2 linked regions of the Heliomicrobium gestii genome follow. The protein of the gene in region 2 interacts with the protein of the main gene of each other region in a pairwise test. Links are inferred from orthologs where the notes say so. Each region holds a gene or a part of one and is shown on either strand. Other genes may lie near its edges. The genes, in order: GTO89_RS16050 and def.

Region 1 (3,135 bases), on a different replicon or contig from region 2:
CGGGCACCGGGCCAGAGCTTGGGAAATGGGGGCCATCGCCGAACCTTTTTCCGCTTTGGCCGCTGTCCTGGCGGAGACGGACATCATCTTCAACACCGTTCCGGCCCCAGTGCTGGGCGAAGGGGAACTGGCCGCCACAAGCCGTGAAGCCTTGATCATTGACCTGGCCAGCGCGCCGGGAGGGACCGATTTCGAAGCGGCTCGCCGCTTGGGAATCCGGGCGCTGCTCGCCCCCGGCCTGCCGGGGAAGGTGGCGCCGAAGACGGCCGGGGAAATCCTGGCCCGCGTCTATCCCGACCTGATCGCGCGGCATGTCCCTCGCAGAGACGGGTAACCCCCCGGGAGGTGTGCAGGATGCCTTTGCAAGGAGTCCGCATCGGTTTTGCCATCACTGGCTCCCACTGCACCATTGCTGATGTGCTGCCGATCGTAGCCCGGTTGGTAAAGGATGGGGCCGTCGTAACTCCGATTTTTTCTGAATCGGCAACCCACACGGACACCCGCTTCGGGCCGGCGTCCCAATGGACGGAAGAGATGGAGCGCATCACAGGGCAGAAGACGCGCAGCACCATTGTGGATGCCGAGCCGATCGGACCACAGAAGCTGCTCGACATCGTCGTCATCGCGCCATGCACCGGCAACACCCTGGCCAAACTGGCCAACGGGATCACCGATACGTCGGTGCTCATGGCGGCCAAGGCGCAGTTGCGCAACCTCCGCCCTGTGCTGCTGGCCATATCGACCAATGACGGCCTCAGCAACAACTTAAAAAACATCGGTCAGCTGATGAATATGAAAAACGTGTACATGGTGCCTTTCGGTCAAGATAACGCCATAACAAAAGCCAATTCGCTCATCGCCCGGATGGAACTGATTCCGGACGCGATCACAGCGGCGTTGCAACAACGGCAATTGCAGCCGGTTTTGCTCGCAAACCTGTCATAAAACGGCCGAAGGCGCCGGTCAAGGAGGATCAACCAGATGAAAAAGTACAATGTGGCCATTGTCGGAGCGACTGGCGCCGTCGGCCAGGAACTGTTGAAGGTATTGGCGGAACGGAATTTTCCGGTCGGCGAACTTCGCCTGCTGGCCAGCGCTCGCTCTGCCGGCAAAGTGGTCACCTACCAGGGACAGGAGTACACCATCGGCCTGACTGACGAGAAAGCCTTTGCCGGCATTGACATCGCCCTCTTCGCCGGCGGGTCGGCTTCCACCGAATTTGCCCAAGCGGCTGTGGAAGCCGGCGCTGTCGTCATCGACAACTCGTCGGCCTTCCGCATGGATCCGGCGGTGCCCCTCGTCGTCCCCGAAGTCAACCCCGAGGATGTGGACTGGCACAAGGGGATCATCGCCAATCCGAATTGCTCCACCATCATCATGGCCGTCGCGTTGAAACCGCTTCACGACGCCGCCGGCATCGAACGGGTCGTCGTTTCCACCTACCAAGCCGTTTCCGGCGCCGGCAAGGAAGGCATCACTGAATTGTCTGAGCAGACTGGGCAGGTCCTGCGCGGCGAGCCGGTCGATCCGAAGGTTTTCGCTCATCCCATCGCCTTCAACCTGATCCCCCACATCGACGTCTTCCAGGATGGGGATTACACCAAGGAAGAATGGAAGATGATCAAGGAAACCCGGAAGATCCTGCACGAAGCGGACATGCGGATCACCGCCACCACTGTCCGGGTTCCCGTTTACCGGAGCCATTCCGAATCGCTCAACATTGAATTTAAGCGGAAAATCACTGCCGCTGAAGCGAAGGAAATTCTCGCCAAAGCACCAGGTGTTATCGTGATTGATGATGTGCAAAACAAGCAATATCCCATGCCCCTCTACACCTCTGACAAAGACGAGGTCTTTGTCGGACGGATCCGGGAGGACCTTTCCATCGACCAAGGCCTCAACCTCTGGGTGGTGGCCGATCAGATCCGGAAAGGCGCGGCGACCAATGCCATTCAGATCGCAGAAGTGCTGATTCAACGAAATCGGATCTAACCCTTCCCCAGCGGCGGCAATCGGGAGTGAACGGCCTTGAGGATTGCCGTCCTAAAATTCGGGGGAACCTCTGTCGCCAATGAGATGAAACGAAATCATGCGGTGCAACGGATCGGGGAAGCGCTGGAGGAAGGGTACCGGGTGATCGTCGTCGTATCTGCGATGGGTCGCAAACCGGAACCCTACGCGACAGATACGCTGCTTTCGCTGGTGCGAGAGGTCGCTCCCGACCTGCCGCTGCGCGAGCAGGATATGCTGATGGCCTGCGGCGAGATCATCTCTACCGTCGTCTTGACCGCCTGCCTGCGCAGAGCGGGGATCCAGGCCGTTAGTCTCACTGGCTGGCAGGCCGGCGTCATCACAACAGAGCAATTTGGCGACGCTCGCATCCAACGGGTCGATGGCGAACGCATCCGCCGAGCACTGGAACAGAACCGGGTGGCCGTCATCGCCGGATTTCAAGGGACCAGCGAGAACGGTGAGATCGCCACCCTTGGACGGGGAGGCAGCGACACGACGGCGGTGGCCATCGGGGCGGCCCTGGCGGCTGAGGTGGTTGATATCTTTACGGACGTGAAGGGTGTGTACACGGTAGATCCCCATCTCGTCAGTGATGCGCGGGTCCTGCCCAGCGTCACCTACCGGGAGGTCTGCCAATTGGCCCAGGAAGGGGCGAAAGTCATCCACCCTCGCGCCGTCGAGATCGCCATGAAGAACAATCAGGCTGTCCGTGTCCGCAGCACCGACCATCCTGACAAGGGAACCCTCATCTGCGCGCCCCAGCATCATGCCGGCGACGACGCCGGTTGTGACCGATTGATCACCGGCATCGCCCATATGGCCCCGATCACGCAGATCAAAGTGGATACCACCCAGTGGCCTGACCCGGCGCTGACGGGACAGACCGTTTTTCAAGCGATGGCGGAAGCGGCGATCAGCGTCGATTTCATCAATGTCCACCCGACGGCGGTGATCTTCACCGTCGCCGACGAGATCACCGCCAAAGCGACGCAGGTGCTCGAAGAGTTGGGACTCTGTCCTGAAGTCCGCCAGGGATGCGCCAAAGTGGCCGTCGTCGGCATCCACATGACCGGCGTCCCCGGCGTAATGGCGCAGATCGTCCTGGCTCTGAACCGGGAAAAA
Region 2 (3,081 bases):
CAGCGGCCGGCGGGCGGCCAACTCCCCCCGGTCGATGTGATCGATATGCGCAGCGAGTTGGCCGACGGGAACAAGGGGATGCTCTCCCGCAGCCTCTTGGCGGCGGTGGAAGAGCGGTTGCAGCGGCGGCAGCAGGTGATCCTCTACCTGAACCGGCGCGGGTTTTCTACTTTTGTCATCTGTCGCGAGTGCGGGACCGTGGTGACCTGTCCCCGTTGTTCCATCTCTCTCGTCTACCACCGCCAGGGGGAGCAGTTGCACTGTCACTACTGCAACTACCGGCAGGATGTGCCCCAGACCTGTCCCCATTGCCGGAGCCGGGCGATTCGTTATTTCGGCGCCGGCACCCAGCGGATCGAAGAGGAGCTGCGGGCCAGCTTCCCCGGCGTGCCTGTGTTGCGCATGGACCGCGACGTGGCCGAACGGGAGGGGATTGCGCCGGTCCTGGACGCCTTTGGCCGTGGCGAAGCGCCGATCCTCGTCGGGACCCAGATGATCGCCAAAGGTCTCGATTTCCCGCGGGTGACCTTGGTGGGTGTTCTCGCCGCAGATGCGTCCCTGCACATCTCCGATTTTCGCGCCGCCGAACGGACATTCCAGTTGCTCTCCCAGGTGGCCGGACGGGCCGGACGGGCCCGTGATCCGGGCCAGGTGATCCTGCAGACCTACTGTCCCGAGCATTACTGCCTGCAAGCGGTGCAGTTCCATGACTATGAAGGGTTTTTTCGCCGGGAAATCGAATTACGGCAACAACTGAGTTATCCGCCCTTCGCCCGGCTGGCGCGGGTGCTGTTTTCCGGTCCCGAGGAGCCCCTCGTCCGGCTGGCCGCCGACACGTGGGCCGAGATCCTTCGTGACCTGGCGGTTGCGCAGGCCCAGATCCGGGTGGACACAGAAGGCTTCGACGTGTGGGGACCGGCGCCGGCGCCGGTGGCCAAGGTGGAAAACCGCTTTCGCTGGCTGCTCACGTTGCGGGTGAAGGGAGACCGGACAGAGGTCCTGCGTTCGGCCCTGAGCGCTGCGGCGAGGGACTATGACCGCCGCCGCGGACGACCGGTTGGCGTGACGATCAGTCTCATGCTCAATCCCTAGGGTGCGGCCCCAGTTCCCTGGCAATCACAGAGTTTTCAATGACAATAGGCCATAACGCGAACACTCCCAAGATAGGTTAACTTTTTTGGTGTAACCGGACCGGGGTTTGCGATATGATATTTTGGATAGATTTAAAGCCGACGGGGAGGGTTTTCTTTGGCCGTCTATGAAATTATTAAAATGGGTGATCCTGTGCTGCGCGAAAAAGCGAAGCCGGTCACCCGCTTCAACAGCAACCTGGGCCGGCTGATTGACGATATGTTCGATACAATGGCAGCGGCTCGCGGTGTCGGCCTGGCCGCGCCTCAGATCGGCATCAGCAAGCGTGTCTGTGTCGTCGAGGTGGGCAAACGCCGCTTTGAAATGGTCAATCCCGAGATCATCGAGGCGGAAGGCGAACAGTGTGACGCCGAAGGCTGTCTCTCCATTCCGGAATACACCGGCGAGGTGAAGCGGTATCAACGGGTCCGCGTGAAGGCCCAGGATCGCAACGGCGAGGAGTATACCGTCGAGGGGACGGACCTGCTGGCGGTGGCCTTCCAACACGAGATCGACCACCTGGACGGGATCCTCTTTGTCGACCGCGTGGAAAACGACGAGCCGGAGGAGCGATAGGCCGATGCGTTTGGTCTTTATGGGGACGCCTGATTTTGCCGTCCCCACCTTGGAAGCGATTGTCGCGGCCGGCCATGAGGTGGCTCTCGTCGTCACCCGGCCGGACCGCCCGCGGGGGCGGGGGCAAAAAGCGCAACCGAGTCCTGTCAAGGCGGCGGCCGAGCGCTTGGGCATTCCTGTCGAGCATCCGGCCCGTTTGGATGACGATTTTGTGCAAAAACTAAAAGAACTCCGTGTCGAGGCCGGGGTGGTGGCCGCCTTTGGGCGAATCTTGCCGCCGCGGCTCCTGGACGCCTTTCCCCGGCGCTGGATCAATGTCCATGCCTCCTTGTTGCCCAAATACCGCGGCGCGGCGCCGATCCACCGGTCGGTCATCGACGGGGAAAAAGAGACCGGTGTCACGACAATGCTGATGAGCCAGGGCCTTGATGAGGGGGACATGCTCCTCAAGGGCGCCCTGTCCATCGGCCCTGACGACACGACGGGGCAGGTCCACGACGCCTTGGCGGAACTGGGCGCCAGCCTGCTTGTGGAGACGCTGGCCGCTCTGGAATCGGGTTGCCTGCAGGCTACGCCCCAGGAGCACGGGCGATCCACCTACGCGCCCATGCTAACGCGCGACGATGAGCAGGTCGACTGGAACGCGCCGGCCGAGGCGATCCACAACCGGGTGCGCGGGATGAATCCCTGGCCCGGCGCTTTTACCGTCGACGAGGGGAAGATCGTCAAGATCCTCCGGGGGCGTTTGCGCCGCGAGGGGTTGGCGCTGTCCAGTTCCTTCGCCCAGCCCGGCGAGATAATACAGATCGCCGGCGATGAGGTCGCTGTGGCCACCGGCGCCGGCGTGTACTGGTTGGCCGAGGTGCGCCCTGCCGGCGGCAAGACGATGGCCGCCGGGGCCTATGCGCGCGGACGCCGGATAGGACCGGGGTTTCGATTCGGTTGAGATTGGAAGTTTAATTGGGAGCGTTGGAACCATGCCTATCCGCAAGCGATTGTTCATCGGCCTGATGGTGGCCAGCTTTCTCGCCCTGATCGCGCTGGTCTTCCTGGGCTGGTATCTCGTCAAGTATCAAAACTACCCCTGGAACAAGGTCCTGATCGGCCTCTTGGGGGTCGCCTTTCTCGCCGTTGTGGCCTTGATCGCCTTCGGCATCGGCGGGATGATCTTCTCCATCTGGCAGGATCGGGCTATTCCTTCTGTCTATCGTTGGACGCGGATGGCAGTTAATATCCTCTTTCCCATGGCCTTGGTCATCGCCCGTTTCTTTGGCATTAGCCCGGACCGGCTGAAGAGCAGTTTCATTGAGGTGAGCAATCAACTGGTGCGCTTGCGGAAAGTGACTGTGGCGCCGGAGCGGTTGATGATCCTGG

What was found.
Region 1: the proteins of def (region 2) and GTO89_RS16050 interact in binary tests that used the Escherichia coli proteins (3 or more experiments, as listed by UniProt). The link is inferred for Heliomicrobium gestii from one-to-one orthologs.

Annotation. Positions count from the first base shown.
Region 1 is NZ_WXEX01000019.1:16,700-19,834, reverse strand. The notes cover bases 174-2,986. They hold GTO89_RS16050 (aspartate-semialdehyde dehydrogenase), read left to right. Parts: upstream 174-981; coding sequence 982-1,992; downstream 1,993-2,986. Other genes in these bases: dapG (aspartate kinase), read left to right, coding at 2,029-2,986; GTO89_RS16055 (dipicolinate synthase subunit B), read left to right, coding at 355-945; dpsA (dipicolinate synthase subunit DpsA), read left to right, coding at 174-334. Also shown: more of dpsA, read left to right, coding at 1-173; more of dapG, read left to right, coding at 2,987-3,135.
Region 2 is NZ_WXEX01000008.1:161,628-164,708, reverse strand. The notes cover bases 219-2,977. They hold def (peptide deformylase), read left to right. Parts: upstream 219-1,248; coding sequence 1,249-1,707; downstream 1,708-2,977. Other genes in these bases: GTO89_RS11025 (DUF116 domain-containing protein), read left to right, coding at 2,685-2,977; fmt (methionyl-tRNA formyltransferase), read left to right, coding at 1,712-2,653; priA (replication restart helicase PriA), read left to right, coding at 219-1,092. Also shown: more of priA, read left to right, coding at 1-218; more of GTO89_RS11025, read left to right, coding at 2,978-3,081. UniProt on the Escherichia coli protein: Removes the formyl group from the N-terminal Met of newly synthesized proteins. Requires at least a dipeptide for an efficient rate of reaction. N-terminal L-methionine is a prerequisite for activity but the enzyme has broad specificity at other positions.